2 regions of the Paraburkholderia sp. MM5384-R2 genome follow, and region 1 is predicted to be linked to the other one. Evidence: riboswitches for the same ligand, from Rfam matches in the RefSeq annotation. Region 1 holds a riboswitch; the other holds the start of a gene.
The links. Region 1 has a riboswitch for cobalamin ahead of cobA (uroporphyrinogen-III C-methyltransferase). Riboswitches for the same ligand answer to the same signal wherever they lie in the genome.
Positions count from the first base shown of each region.

Region 1 (7,803 bases):
CCAGCCGATGCAGAGCGTGCTCGGCGGTCTCACGCTCGTGAAGACGATCGACACCGGCGCGGCCACGGACAACGAGCGCAATCTGTCCGCGCGCGCGCACTGGCCGGCGCTCCTCGATCCGACGCGCGGCGAGTTCGCGGCGCTGATGGCGCAGGGCGTCGAGGTGCGCGACGCAAACGAGCGCGACCATCTGCTGCGCTATGCGACCTGCACCAACGCGCGGGGCGAGACGACCGGCTGGATCGCCGGTCTCGTCGACGTGTCGGCGCTCCATGCGGCCGAGCGTCAGCGCGAAGACGCGCTGCGGCTGCTGTCGCACGACATGCGCTCGCCGCAGGCGTCGATCATTGCGCTGGTCGAGATCGAGCGCGCGCGGACCGAGCCTGCGCTCGCGCGCAGCGTGCTGGAGCGCATCGAACGCTACGCGCAACGCGCGCTCACGCTTGCCGACGACTTCGTGCAACTGGCGCGCGCCGAATCGCAGGCCTATGTGCTCGAGCCGCTGAGTCTGACCGAACTCGTCATCGATGCGAGCGACGAGGTCTGGCCGCAGGCGCATGCGAAGCGCATCGCGCTGCATACGGAATCCGGCGAGGACGCCGACGACGATCCCTGGATCTGCGCCGACCGCTCGCTGATGACACGCGCGCTCGTCAATATCCTGAACAATGCGGTCAAGTACAGTCCGCCCGACACGCGCATCGTGTGCAGCTTCGCTGGCCAGCCGGCGGCAAAGCGCGCGGGCAGCGAGGCGCCGCGCGTGTCGTGCACGATTCGCGACCAGGGCTATGGCATTCCTGAGGAGCAGCAAGCGGGATTGTTCGAGCGCTTTCGCCGTTTTCACGAGGCGGAGCGGCCGGAAGTGGGCGGCGCGGGACTCGGCATGGCGTTCGTCAAAACCGTCGTCACGCGCCACGGTGGCAGCGTCGAAGTCGTCAGCGCGCCCGGCGAGGGGACGGCCTTCACGATCTGGCTGCCCGCGCTCGACGACGCACCCCTCGACGAATCGATCGCACCGCGCGTCTGATGCGCCTTTGATGTATTCGATGTACTAGAGAGAAAACAAACAATGGCAAAGATCGCTCACCTCTGTGCCGCGCTGGCCGCGTCGAGCCTCACCGCTTGCGCGGGCCTGAGCGCCGACGTGCACACCGTCTCCGCTAACGGCGCCGACCGCGCCGTTGCGCTGCAAGGCGAGCAGACCTATTCGCTCGCGCGCACGCAGCCGCAGGACGACAGCGCCGATCATCCGCAAGTCGAAAAGCTGTTGCGCGGCGAGTTGGCGAAACACGGGTTCGTCGATACGGCGGGCAAGCCCGCGCATTATCTGCTGTCGATGGCGTATAGCACGCGGCCGGCGTCGATCGGCATCGGCGGTGAGGATTGCGCGCCCGCCGATTGCGGCGCGGGCAGCGACGGTCCAGGCGCGCTGTTGTTTGGGCGCAAGTATCAGCACGCGCTGACGCTGCGCTTTTTCGACTACGCGAGCGGCACCGAGCGCTACAAGGTTGGCGCGGTGTTCATGGATCGCGACGCGGACCCGCTGCATGCACTGCCGTTGCTCGTGAAAACCGCGCTCGCGAAGCTGCCGTTCGATGCACCGGCCGACTGGCGTGTGAAGCTCAGCATCGACAAGACGAGCGGTGGGGCGAACGTCGACTCGATGGAGCCGTTGCAGCGTTAAAACGCAGCCTCGGGTCGCCGGGGCCGCGAGTATCAGTTATTCCTGCGCCGGCTCGTCTCGCGGCCAGCGGTTTTCGAACACGCAATCGGCGAGCGGCAGGCGGCTCGCCCAGCGCTGCGTTTCGAGCATCGGCTCGGTATAGAACGCAGCGACGTGGCCGAGGCACAGAATCGCGACCGGCCGCGCGCCTTCCGGCATCGCCAGTAGCTGGTGCACCGCGCCGACATCGAATAGCGACACCCAACCAAGCCCGAGTCCTTCCGCGCGCGCGGCGAGCCACATGTTCTGGATCGCGCACGCGACCGACGCGAGATCCATCTCCGGCAGCGTGCGGCGGCCGAAGACGTGTCGCTCGCGCCCGTCCATCAACGCGATCACCAGCAGCTCCGCGCATTCGCGCATGCCTTCCACCTTCAGCTTCATGAACTCGTCGCGACGCTTGCCGAGTGCATCGGCGGTGGCGAGCCGTTCGCGCTCGACGATGTCGCGCAAGCCCGTGCGCAGCGCCGCGTCGGTGATGCGCACGATGCGCCACGGCTGCATGTAGCCGACGCTCGGCGCGTGATGCGCCGCGTCGAGCAGACGCCGCAGCACCGCCGGATCGACCGGATCGGGCACGAAGTGGCGCATGTCGCGGCGTTCGTAAATCGCGCGGTAGACCGCATCGCGCTCGGAGTCGTCAAAAGGCTTCGCCATGAAAGAGGGCGGCCGTGAAAGCCGGGTTGGAGGGCCAGTAAGCGTGCATATAGGTTGCCACAATCGGGCCCACGCGGAACACCGCTTCGCCGGGCGTGTCGCTGTGCGCGCGCGTGGCGAAGCGCTGCGGCGCGAGCGGCGTCGCGAGCTTCGAGTAGTGAAACGTGTGACCGGTCAGCGTGCCGTGGACGCCATCGATCTGCTGCATGCCGAGCGACGTGAAGCGCGTTTGCATCGTCGCGTGACCGGGCAGCAGGCCCAGCATCGCCTTGCTAGTGCCTTGCGCGTCGGTCAGCGTGTCGAGCAGATAGAGCATGCCGCCGCACTCGGCGACCACCGGGTTGTCCGCCTCGACGTGCGCGCGGATCGATGCCGCGCTGGTCGCGTTGCCCGCGAGCGTCGCCAGATGCAGCTCGGGATAGCCGCCCGGCAGATAGAGCGCGTGCGTGCCGGCGGGCAACGCTTCGTCGGCAAGCGGGGAGAAATAGCTGAGCCGCGCGCCGAGCGCTTCGAGCAGCGCGACGTTGGCCGGATAGATGAACGAGAACGCGGCGTCGCGCGCGATCGCGATGTGCTTGCCTTCGAGCAGACGCGGCAGCACTTCGGGCGAGGGCACGCCGAAATCGACCGGCGCCGGCAGTTCGGCGAGCGCGGTCGACGCGAGCGTATCCGCCGCGCGTTCGAGGCGCGCTTCGAGATCGTCGATTTCATCGGCCTGGTGTAGGCCGAGGTGGCGGTCGGGCAGCGCGATCTCGTCGCTCGCGGCGAGGTGGCCGCACGAGCGCAACTCGGGCGGCAGTGCTTCCTGCAGCATCTGCGCGTGCCGAGCGGAGCCGACGCGATTCGCGAACACGCCGTGGAACGGCAGTTGCGGTCTGAAGCGCGCAAGGCCGAACGCGACCGCGCCGAAGGTCTGCGCCATCGCCTGCGCGGAAATCACCGCGAGCACCGGCACGCCGAACGTGGTCGCCAGATCGGCGCTGCTCGGCGTGCCGTCGAACAGGCCCATCACCCCTTCGATCAGGATCAGATCGGCTTCTTGCGCCGCCCGCGCGAGCAGGTTGCGGCATGCGCTTTCGCCGACCATCCACAGATCGAGCGACAGCACCGGCGCTCCGCTCGCGCGCGCGAGGATCATCGGATCGAGAAAATCCGGCCCGGTCTTGAACACGCGCACGCGACGTCCGAGCCGCCGGTGATAGCGCGCGAGACCGGCGGTGATCGTGGTTTTGCCTTGTCCCGACGCGGGCGCGCTGATGAACAGCGCGGGGCACGCCCCGAAGGAAGTCCCCTGGGGGGACGCCCCGAAGGAAGTCCGCTTGGGGGGCGCCCCGGACCAAGCCCCGTTGCGGGTTGCCGACATCGCTCAGAACTCCACGCCGCGCTGCGCCTTCACACCTTGCTCGCGATACGGATGCTTGATCGCGCGCATTTCGGTGACGAGGTCGGCGGCTTCGATCAGCGCGTCCGGCGCATGGCGTCCGGTCACGACGACGTGCAACATCGGCGCACGCGCGTTGATCACCGCGAGCACTTCGTCGAGCGGCAGGTATTCGTACTTCAGCACGGTGTTCAGCTCGTCGAGGATCACCATCTGGTAGTCGCCGCTTTCGATCATCCGCCGCGCTTCGTTCCAGCCTTTGCGCGCAGTCGCCATGTCGGCCTCGCGGTTCTGCGTGTTCCACGTGTAGCCGTCGCCCATCGTGACGAAATCGCATTGCGCGATCGCGCCGAGGAAATCGCGCTCCGACGTATGCAGCGCGCCCTTGATGAACTGCACGACGCCGAGCCGCATGCCGTGGCCGAGCACCCGCACGGCCATGCCGAACGCGGCCGTGCTCTTGCCCTTGCCGGTGCCGGTGTTGACGATCAGCAGGCCTTTTTCGACGGTCGCGCCGGCCTGCTTCTTTTCGTGGCCTTCGCGGCGGCGTTCGGTCATGCGTTGATGCGATTCCGGATCGGTTTTCATCGAGGGTCCTGGTTTTGAGGGGCGGGATGGGATGGGGGCGCGTCGCTAAGGGCAGCATTGTTCGCCGCTGCGATTGCCACCGTGATGCCAGCGTGCGCGGTCTTGCGTACGATCAGACGCGCGTTTTGCGCGGTTGTGGTGGAGTCCGGCGCCGTTGCCGCCAGCAGCGCGCACGGCTCGCACACACCATCGACGCCGAGCTGCGCGTGTGCCGCCGCCGACGGCGACGCGACCGGTACCGCGGCGATCTGCTCGCGGCTGAACAGTTGCAGCGGCAGCTGATGACGTGAGCAGAATTCGAGCAGACCGGCTTCGTTGGCTTTGGTGTCGATCGTCGCGATCGCGCGGATCTGCTCGAAGGTATTCGATCCGAGCGCTGTGCGGACGGCGGCTTCGATCTCAGCGGCTTCGCTGTGCAAGCGGCAACCGATGCCGACGCTCAGCGTTTTGATCGCGCGTCCGAGTCCGTGTCGTGTCGCGCTCGCTGCCAGTTCGTGAGCAACGCCGGCGTCGCGTTTGGCCGCATCACGCGCCAGTGCGAGCGACGCCACACCGCCGATCACGACGATCGCCGGCGAGCCGAGCCCCGCGCGCGCCACCGCCTCGGCGAACTCGCGAAGCGGCGCGAGCACATGACGCTGCTCAGGCCGCGTCGCCGACTCGATCGCCGCGCACGGCGTGTCGGCGGACATGCCGGCCGCGAGCAATGCGCGGGCGATCTCGCCGAGCCGGTGCATGCCCATGTAGATCACCAGCGTCATGCGCGTCGCGGCGAGCGCGGCCCAGTCCGGCTCGCCACTGCCGGCGCCGTGGCCGGTGACGAACACGACGCCCTGCGCGTGATCACGATGCGTGACCGCGATACCGAGCGCCGCGGGCGCCGCGATGCCGGCCGTGATGCCGTTGATCACGTCGACTTCGATACCCGCGGCCTGCAGCGCCTGCAACTCTTCGCCGCCGCGGCCGAACACGAACGGATCGCCGCCCTTGAGCCGCGCGACGCTGCGCCCCGCGCGCAGATGCCCGAGCATTTGCGCGACGATGTCGGCTTGCGGCGTCGACGGATGGCCGCCGCGCTTGCCGACGTACACGACTTGCGCGTCGGTGCGCGCGAACTGCAGCACGTCGGGATTCACCAGATCGTCGACGAGCACGACATCGGCCTGCGCGAGCGCACGGGTGGCCTTCAGCGTGATCAGTTCGACGTCGCCGGGACCGGCGCCGATCAGCCAGGCGCGCGTCATCGCGGCGTGCATGGCGCGCGCCATGCGGTGATGGAAGAACAGAAGCGGCGTGCGACAGCGCGCGCGGCGATGAATATAGAGGTCATGCGGAACTGCGAATCCGGGCACGCGCGATGCCGCGCTGCTACGCCTTCACATCCGTTCCCCGCGGATTCCGGCGGCCGGCGGCGCCACGTGATGCACGGATGCAATGCGGCACCGCCTCCGCGTCTGGCCGGTATCCGGGCTGGCGGCCTCATGCGCTTCGCCTTCCCGTCCCGGTTTGTGGATTCGCGGGACAGTGGCATCAAAAAACGCATGCGCGGCACGTCGGAATCGAAGGCGAATCGAATCGCGCGCCGCAGGTCGCTTACCGTTGCGGGGACAGCACAGGTTGAACGCGCGAGGCGCTGCCTGTTTCCCGTTTAACTGCACACGCGAGCGCATGTGCGGGCACCAAACGCGCGCATACGATAGCACATGGCGCCTTGCCGGATAAGCCTCGGCGGCGCTTTCCGGCTCGCTGCGTTGCTTGACTGCGCAAGGCCGCGGGCCTACACTCGCACGCACTTTGGGTGCCCGCGTGCGCGCTCGTGCGCATGCAGTTAAACGGGAAACAGGGAGCCACCTGCTCTGGAGCGGCTAACCTGTGCTGTCCCCGCAACGGTAAGCGAAAAGCGGTTCCGGCTTGATAGCCGGGCACCGCAGTGCCGGCTTCGATGTCCTCGCGCAAGCTCGCGTGGACATTTCACCACTGGACGAGAAACCACTCGGCCGGGAAGGGGAAGCGGCGCTTTCGCCAGCCCGGATACCGGCCCAACGAAACAGAACGACCGCCGCGGGGAGGCGGCGGCGCGTTCATGACCTCAGTTCCGCTTTCTGTATTTCCGTTGTCGCGGCCATGCCGTCGTTCGTCCCCGTGTCTGGTGATCGCTGGTACTGCTGCGCGTGCTTCATTCGCTCCATTCGCCAGCCGACGCGGACCCACGCGCGGACTTTCCGGCATACCGATCAACACCAAGGGATGGACCTCACGATGCAAACTCAATTGCGCAAGATCCCCGTCACGATCGTCACGGGCTTTCTCGGCAGCGGCAAAACCACGCTGCTGCGGCACATTCTTCAGCATGCGGGCGGCAAGCGCATCGCGGTGATCGTCAACGAGTTCGGCGAGCTCGGCATCGACGGCGAAATCCTCAAGGGCTGCGGCATCGGTTGCGATGAAAGCGGCGTCGAGACCGAAGGGCAATTGTATGAACTCGCGAACGGTTGTTTGTGCTGCACCGTGCAGGAAGAATTTTTCCCGGTGATGGAAAAGCTCGCGGAGCGCCGCGATGAACTCGATCACGTGCTGATCGAAACGTCGGGGCTCGCGTTGCCGAAGCCGCTCGTGCAGGCGTTCAACTGGCCGCAGATCCGCAATGGCTTCACGGTCGACGCGGTGGTGACGGTGGTGGACGGCCCGGCCGCCGCGAGCGGCCAGTTCGCCGATAACCCGCTCGCCGTCGATGCGCAGCGCAAGGCCGATCCGAATCTCGATCACGAGTCGCCGCTGCATGAGCTGTTCGAAGACCAGTTGTCGGCGGCCGATCTGGTGATTCTGAACAAGACCGATCTGATCGACGACGCGCGGCAGCATGAGGTCGAAGCCGCGATCCGCGCGGAGATTCCGCCGCAGGTGAAGATCGTGCGCGCGCAGCAGGGGCGGCTCGACCTGCATACGCTGCTGGGCCTCGAAGCGGCGTCGGAAGAGACGATCCACCTGCGTCATGACCACCACGGTTCCGCCGACGACCCCGATCATCACCACGATGAATTCGATTCGGTCGTCGTGCAGGCCTCGGTACCGTCGCGCGACGCGGCGCTCGCCGCCTTGCAGGCGCTCGTCGAAACCCACACGATTTACCGTGTCAAAGGCTTCGCGGCACTGCAGGGCGCGGCGATGCGTCTCGTGATCCAGGGCGTGGGCCGGCGCTTCGACAGCTACTTCGACCGGCGCTGGCAAGCGGGTGAAAATGGCGACGGCGCGTTGAGCCGTTTCGTGCTGATCGGCGCAGACCTCGACCAGCACGCGCTGCAACAGGCGTTCGACGCGGCGCTCGGCGCGACGTCGAACGCGACGGCATAAACGGGCGCACCAGCATGCATCTGCTGCGCACGACGCCGGGCGGCTTCGTCGACGATACGCAGGGCGTGATCCGCATCGATCAGCAGCCCGCCGAGATCGTCGT
Region 1 covers NZ_JACHDI010000010.1:6,896-14,698, reverse strand. Annotated here, with positions in the region: gene HDG37_RS17580 (CHASE2 domain-containing protein) at 1-1,027, shown strand, start outside; gene HDG37_RS17575 (DUF4136 domain-containing protein) at 1,070-1,684, shown strand; gene bluB (5,6-dimethylbenzimidazole synthase) at 1,721-2,380, opposite strand; gene HDG37_RS17565 (cobyrinate a,c-diamide synthase) at 2,364-3,743, opposite strand; gene cobO (cob(I)yrinic acid a,c-diamide adenosyltransferase) at 3,747-4,349, opposite strand; gene HDG37_RS40045 (cobalamin biosynthesis protein) at 4,346-4,780, opposite strand; partial or broken gene cobA (uroporphyrinogen-III C-methyltransferase) at 4,856-5,593, opposite strand; cobalamin riboswitch at 5,788-6,048, opposite strand; cobalamin riboswitch at 6,129-6,407, shown strand; gene cobW (cobalamin biosynthesis protein CobW) at 6,609-7,700, shown strand; gene cobN (cobaltochelatase subunit CobN) at 7,715-7,803, shown strand, end outside.

Region 2 (7,803 bases), on a different contig from region 1:
TACAGATCGTCGAAGCTCGGCGCGCGGAACGCATCCGAATAGCTTGCGGTTACCTTCCAGCGCGACGTGATGTCGAATCCGTAGCCGAGATAGTAACTGTTCGCCCCACCGAAATCGGAGTACTGGTCGCGTCGCACGTTGGCCTGAATCTGGTTGCGGCCGAAGCGCGCGCTGTAGCCCGCGAAGACCGAATCGACGTGACGGTCGGGCGCGGCGAACGTGTCGGAGTCGAGCGTCTGGTCGAGATGCTCGTAGCCGAGTTGCAGCTTCTGGTTCGCGGCGAGCGCGAAATCGTTCTGCCACGTGTACTGGCGATTGTCGGTATCGAAGCGGCCGTTGTAGATGCCATTGGTGTTCGACACGCTGCGGTCGTCGCCCTCGGCGAGCGTGAAGTGGGTGGTCCACCGGTCGGTCAGCTTGCCGTTCGCGAATACCGACACCTGGCGCACCTTGCTATAGAGATTGTTCAGATCGGTGGGCTCGCCGTACGCATTGTCGTAGCTGTTGTCGTTGTTCGACTGGAAGTAGCTGACGCCCGCGTCCCACCTGTCGGTGAACTTGTGACGCAGCGACGCGCTGATGCTCTCGTTCAGATTGCCGTTTGCGTTCGGATTCGCGTTCGGCGCCTCGAGCGGATTGAGCGACGAAAAGCCGTCGTCCTTCGTGCGCGCGAGCGAAATATTGAAAGTCGTGCGGCCGTCCTGATCGAGCGCGCCGTTCACGCCGGCCGTTTGCGTCTGCGTGCGATAGCTGCCGTAGCCGACCGAAAAATTGAAACGCGGCGGATGATCGCCGCCGTCTTTCGTGAACACCTGCACGACGCCGCCGATCGCGCCCGAGCCATACAACGCCGACACGTTGCCGTTCACCACTTCGACGTGATCGACCTGATCGAGCGGAATTTGTGCGAGTTGAGCTGAGCCGAGGCTCACCGAATCGACGCGCACGCCGTCGATCAGCAGCAGCGATTGCGTCGACGATGCGCCGCGCAGAAAGAGGCTCGTGGTCGAACCGGGGCCACCCGTGCGCGAGATTTGCGCGCCTGGCGCGAGTTGCAGCAGGCCGGGCAGATCGGTCGCGGTCGTGTCGGCGATGTCCTGCTGATCGAACTGCGTAGTCTGCGGGATCGCATCGCGCAACGCTTGCGGTCCGCGTTGCGCGGTCACGACGATCGGCGACAGCACGTTGCCCGGCGCATCGGTGGAGGCGGCATTGGCAGCGATTGCAGCGTTTGCGGCGGTAGCATCCGTGGCGGACGATGAAGACGAATACGGCGTCGCAGACACGGACGCAGGCTCGGCGCTTTGCGCATGCACGACGAGCGGCAGGCTCGCGAACGCGAGCAGCGTTGCGCGGGCGATGGGGGACAGCATGGGATGACATTCCTGTGGATAGCGTGCGCGGCCTGCTTCCCCGCGGGCCGACGCGTCACGAGGCGCCCCCTTGTTTAGCGTGTTCGCGGGGGGACGTCCCTCTTTTCTGGCCGGTATCCGGGCTACGACACATCGATCCGCCTTCCCACGCGTGACGCGCAGTGGCACACTCGCACGTTGAACTTCCAACCTTGCGACCAGGACCGACCTGCATGAGCACATCACATGCGGTCGCTTACCGTTGCGGGGGCAGCGCAGGTTCGCGCATCCGGTTTTGGCACCGCGCGCGCCCTGCTTCCCGTTTAACTGCGCGCGCCGAAAAGCGCGCGCGGGCACCAGAGTGCGGGAAGTTTAGGAGCGACCTCGCGGGGCGTCAAGAAAGGTCGACCGGAGCGCAATCGGTTCTGTTGAATGCAGGTTATTGTCGGATTGATTGCCGGTTTTTATCTTATGGTCGACGACGCGACACCCAACGAACGTGCACGAAGCGATGCTGTTACGTCTCGAAACGAGACAATTGTCGGAACCTGTAATATTCCGCGCTAAAATGCGATGTCTTTAGAGGACGCAGCACATGCTCACCGAACTCGAATCACTCTCCCAGAACATCGGCAAGCTGATTGCGATCAGCCAGCGCCACAACGAAGCGCGGCTCGCGCTCGAAGAGCAGCTCGCGCAAACGCGTGCCGAAGTGCAAGCCACGCATGCGGAACTCGCGCAATTGCGCGAAGAGCGCGACGCACTGCAGGCGGAACGCGACGCGCTGTCCGCCAAGATCGACGACGCTCAGGTGCGCCTGAATGCGATTCTCGAAAAATTGCCGCGCGCACGCGCGAGCAGCGAACCGGATAACCAGCTCGATCTGCTCGAGTCCGCCCAGCCCGGACACGAGGAAGCGGAAAGCGACGTGAGCCGACACGGAGAAAGCGCATGACCACCAAGCAGATCGAAGTATCGATTCTCGAAGTACCCTATCGTCTCGCCTGTTCGCCGGAAACGGAAGGCGCGCTGCTCGAGGCGGTCGCGCGCGTCGACGCCGAGATGAAGAAAATCCGCAGCGGCAGCAACGTGCGCGGCACCGATCGCATCGCGGTGATGGCTGCGCTGTCGCTGGCATCGGAACTGCTTAAGCTGCAAAGCAGCGTGCGACACGGAGAAGCATTTCCTGCTGAAGAAATCCGGCGTACAATGCAGCAAATGAACGAACAGCTAGGTACTGTGATCGAGCAGTACAGCTTGCAGTAAGCAGTAGTGGGCCGGTTTCGAATCGGTCACGTGTTGAACGGTTTGGGTTGTAGCTTCATCGGTTTAGCTTCCCTGCCTGGTTCGCCAAGGTCATACATTCCTTGAACCAATGCCATGTGCACGGTTGCGGAAATTTGTAGCACGGGTGTGCGCGTCACTCAGTCTGATGTACCCGAAGTGTTGCTAACTGCGACCAATTCTGAACCCTCGGTTCAGGATGCCGGCCTAGCGGCTAAGGCGGGGACCTTATCTGGAACGGCATCGGACTTCGGTTCGATGCCGTTTTTCTTTGGTCGTCGTTTTTTCGTTTGAGCGCCTTTTTCAGGGGCTTTTCCGTACGCGCCTGCTGTTGTAGCGCTTCGTTCAATCTCACACGCTCACTCCGATTCATGCGCTACTGGCTGATGAAGTCCGAACCGGACGAAGCAAGCATCGACGACCTCGCCAACGCTCCTCATCGCACCTTGCCGTGGACCGGCGTACGCAACTATCAGGCGCGCAACTTCATGCGCGACGTGATGCAGGTCGGCGACGGCGTGCTCTTCTATCATTCGAGCTGTCCGGAGCCCGGCATCGCGGGCATCGCGGAGGTCTCGTCGACCGCGTATCCGGACCCTACGCAGTTCGATAAAAAGAGTCCGTACTACGACGCGAAATCGTCGCTGGAAACGCCGCGCTGGATGCTCGTCGACGTCGTGTTCAAGAAGAAAATCGGGCTGATTCCGCTTGCCGCGCTGCGCGAGCATGCCGAATTGCAGGACATGCGCGTGCTCGCCAAAGGCAACCGCCTGTCGATCACGCCGGTGACCGAAGCCGAATGGCGCTTCATCACTAAACAGCTGGTTTAAGGGCGAACGCGCGACGCGGCACCTGTCGTGATCGCATCCAGGTCATCGTTTCCGATGCGGCGGCGAAGCACTAATTGGGGAACCAAGCGTCGGTAAAACGCGCCTAATCGGTCGACGAAAGCGTGAGCTCGAACCGGCCGCTCGACGACAAGCCGATGCCTTCGCCAGCGCATCCGTCAAACCGCGCGCCACACCCGGCGCTCGCGTCGAACGTGCACAACCTGTTCAAACAAGGATTCCAGTCATGACGACAAAAACCGCACGGTCCCTCGCACTTGCGCTCGCCTTGGGCGCGCCTATGGCGCTCGCACTGAACCCTGCGCCCGCTCGAGCGCAAACCATGATGCCGCAGCCTTCGGGCGTGCTGTCGCTGAATGCGCAGGCGAGCGCGGAAGTCCCGCAGGACGAAGTCGAAATCACGCTGTTTTACGAGCAGGAAGCGAGCGAACCGTCGTCGCTGACGTCGACGCTGAACGAACGCGCCGACGCGGCATTGCAGAAAGCGCGCGGCGTCAGCGGCGTGACCGCGCGCTCGGGCGCGTTCTCGATCTTCCCGTCGACGGACCGCGACGGACGCATCACGACGTGGCGCGGCCGCACGGAAGTCGTGCTCGAATCGCGCGACTTTGCCGCGGCATCGAAGCTCGCCGGACAGATGGCATCGATCATGCAGGTTGGCAACGTGCGTTTCTCGCTGTCGCCGCAAGCGCAGCGCGCGGCCGAACAGCGGCTCAGCGGCGAGGCGATCAAATCGTTTCGCGAGCAGGCCGCGGCGTCCTCGCAGGCGTTCGGCTTTAGCGGTTATTCGATCCGCGAGGTCAACGTGAGTCACAGCGGCGTGATGCCGCGTCCGATGATGATGATGAGCGCACGCGCGATGGGCGCCGACGCGAAGAGCGCGCCGCTGTCGCTCGAAGGCGGCACGTCGACGGTGACGGTCAACGTGTCGGGGTCGGTGCAGATGAAGTGACGCGCAAGCGCAAGCCCAAACAGAAAACGCCACGGCATCCATCGATGCCGTGGCGTTTTTTCATGCAACGCTCGCTACGCTAGCCGAGCGCCGCTCAGTTCGCGCCAACCGCCTGCGCCTGCTCGCGACGCCCACGGCGATACGCCCACACCATCAGGCCGATGCCTGCGAGAATCATGGGCAGCGACAGCCATTGACCCATCGACAGCCCCATCGCGAGCAGGCCGAGGAAATCGTCCGGCTCGCGCGCGAATTCGACCGTGAAGCGCGCCAGGCCGTAGCCGATCAGGAACATCGCGGAAATCGCGCCGAGCGGCTTCGGTTTGCGCGAGAAAAAGATCAGCACGAAGAACAGCGCCACGCCTTCGAGCGCAATCTCGTACAGCTCCGACGGATGTCGCGGCAGCATGTGATATTGCGCGAACACTTCGTTCAGATGCCATTGCGCGGCCAGTTGCGGATGCGCGGCGAGCCATGTGGCGTCGTCAGGCGCGGCGCCGGGAAACAGCATCGCCCACGGCGCGGACGGCTCGGTCACGCGGCCCCACAGCTCGCCGTTGATGAAGTTGCCGAGGCGCCCCGCCGCGAGGCCCGTGGGCACCATCGGCGCGACGAAGTCGGTGACTTGCAGCCACGAGCGCTTGCGCTGATAAGCGAACAGCATCATCGCGAGCGTCACGCCGAGAAAGCCGCCGTGAAACGACATGCCGCCTTCCCAGACCTTGAAGATGTCGAGCGGATGCGCGAAATAAAAGCTCGCCTTGTAGAACAGCACATAGCCGAGCCGGCCGCCGAGGATCGTACCTAGCACGCCGTAGAACAGCATGTCGTCGATATCCTTCGCGGTCCAGCCTTGCGCGGCGACGTACGGCAGCCGCAGCCGCAGCCGGGCGACGACGATCGCCGCGACGAACGCGACGAGGTACATCAAGCCATACCAGCGCACGGCGAGCGGCCCCAGATGGATGGCGACAGGGTCGAAATTGGGGTGAATGAGCATCGTGTAGTTATGGGCAGTTCAGGTTCGAAAGCAGTTTTACAGGGAATCAGGAGCGGAATCTAGACATGCGACGCGACGCTCGCCGCATGCGCGCGCACGATGTCGATGAAGCCCGCCAGCACCGGGCTGACCTCGTCGCTGCGCCAGACGAGGCCCGTCTCGATCGCGGGCACCGACTCGGACAGCGGCCGGTACACGACGCCCGTGCGCCGCAGGTTACGCAACGATTGCGGCACCAGCGCGACGCCCATGCCGGCCGACACGAGACTCACGATGGTCTGCATCTGGATCGCCTCCTGGCCGATCCGTGGCGCGAGGCCAGCAACGCCGTAGCAATCCATAATGATGTCATAAAAGCCTGGCGCGAGACGCCTTGGGAAGATCACGAGCGGCGCGTCGGCGACATCGCGCAGGCTGACGGGCATGTCGAGCCATTCGGCGGCGGGGTCTTGGGCGGCGCTGCCCTTGCCGTATGCGTTCACGCTGCCCCGCAAGCCTTGCGCCATCTCCGTCGACATCGCGATCACGAGCGGCTCGCGCGCGATCGGCAGCCACGACAGCTGCGCCGCATGCCGCGACGGCAGCGGCGCGATCACCAGACCCGCGTCGATACGCCCAGCCACCAGTTCCTCGACCTGCACGTCGCTGGTCGCCTCGGTCAGTTCGAGCCGCACGCGCGGATGGCGCGCGCCGAAATCGCGCAGCAGCAGCGGCAGCAGGCCGTAATCCGCAGTCGACACGAACGCGAGCGACAGCACGCCCGCCTCGCCGCGCGCGAGGCTCTGCGCGAGCGGCCTGAGCCCTTCCGCGGCCGCGAGCAGCCGCTGCACCTCCGGCAACAGATCGGCGCCGACCGCCGTCAACTCGACCGAGCGCTTGGTGCGCGCGAACAGCTCGACGCCGAGCGTCTCCTCGAGCGCGCGGATCGCCTGCGACAGCGGCGGCTGCGTCATCGACAGACGCGCGGCCGCGCGCCCGAAGTGCTTTTCCTCGGCGACGGTGACGAAATAGCGCAACTGGCGCAGGTCGGGGATCGTCGGCAGCATGATTGATATATTTTACGACCTGAACAACCGCGAATAATACACACGACGCGTGTCACGCAAAACCGCCGGTTTGCACGGTCTGGCGGAACTACACTGAACGGATGCGCGCGCGCACGCCGCCGCGCGCTTTCATCAGAACAGCCAGACTGGAGCTCCCCATGGCCTACAACCGTCGTTCGAAGAACATCACGCAAGGCATCGCGCGTTCACCGAATCGCTCGATGTACTACGCGCTCGGCTACCAGAAGGAGGATTTCGACAAACCGATGATCGGCGTCGCCAACGGCCACTCGACGATTACGCCGTGCAACGCCGGCCTGCAGCGTCTCGCCGACGCGGCCGTCACCGCGATCAGGCGCGCCGACGCGAACCCGCAGACCTTCGGCACGCCGACGATCTCGGACGGCATGTCGATGGGCACCGAGGGCATGAAGTACTCGCTCGTGTCGCGCGAGGTGATCGCCGATTGCATCGAGACCTGCGTGCAAGGGCAATGGATGGACGGCGTGGTCGTGATCGGCGGCTGCGACAAGAACATGCCGGGCGGCATGATCGGCCTCGCGCGCATGAACGTGCCGGGCATCTACGTGTACGGCGGCACGATCCGGCCGGGCAACTGGAAAGGCACCGATCTGACGATCGTGTCGTCGTTCGAGGCGGTCGGCGAATTCACGGCGGGCCGCATGTCGCAGGAGGATTTCGAGGGCATCGAGAAAAATGCGTGTCCGTCGACCGGTTCGTGCGGCGGCATGTACACGGCCAATACGATGAGCTCGTCGTTCGAGGCGCTCGGCATGTCGCTCATGTATTCGTCGACGATGGCGAATCCCGACCAGGAGAAGGTCGACTCGGCCGCCGAATCGGCGCGTGTGCTCGTCGAAGCCGTCAAGAAGGATCTGAAGCCGCGCGACATCATCACGAAGCAGTCGATCGAAAACGCGGTTGCCTTGATCATGGCGACCGGCGGCTCGACCAACGCGGTGCTGCACTACCTGGCGATCGCGCACGCGGCCGAGATCGAATGGACGATCGAGGACTTCGAGCGCATGCGCAAAAAAGTGCCGGTGATCTGCAACCTGAAACCGTCGGGCCAGTACGTCGCCACCGATCTGCACAAGGCGGGCGGCATTCCGCAGGTGCTGAAGATCCTGCTCGACGCCGGGCTTGTGCACGGCGATTGCATGACGATCACCGGCAAAACGATCGCCGAGGAGTTGAAGGACGTACCAGCCAAGCCGCGCAGCGATCAGCAGGTGATCTTCCCGATCGACAAGGCGCTCTACGCCGAAGGCCATCTCGCGATCCTGAAGGGCAATCTGGC
Region 2 covers NZ_JACHDI010000003.1:147,218-155,020, reverse strand. Annotated here, with positions in the region: gene HDG37_RS06860 (TonB-dependent receptor domain-containing protein) at 1-1,373, opposite strand, end outside; cobalamin riboswitch at 1,464-1,728, opposite strand; gene HDG37_RS06855 (ATPase) at 1,948-2,307, shown strand; gene HDG37_RS06850 (cell division protein ZapA) at 2,304-2,618, shown strand; RNA gene ssrS (6S RNA) at 2,685-2,866, shown strand; gene HDG37_RS06840 (EVE domain-containing protein) at 3,008-3,466, shown strand; gene HDG37_RS06835 (SIMPL domain-containing protein) at 3,711-4,436, shown strand; gene lgt (prolipoprotein diacylglyceryl transferase) at 4,531-5,436, opposite strand; gene HDG37_RS06825 (LysR family transcriptional regulator) at 5,496-6,482, opposite strand; gene ilvD (dihydroxy-acid dehydratase) at 6,641-7,803, shown strand, end outside.
Region 2: another riboswitch for cobalamin. It lies ahead of HDG37_RS06860 (TonB-dependent receptor domain-containing protein); the one in region 1 lies ahead of cobA (uroporphyrinogen-III C-methyltransferase).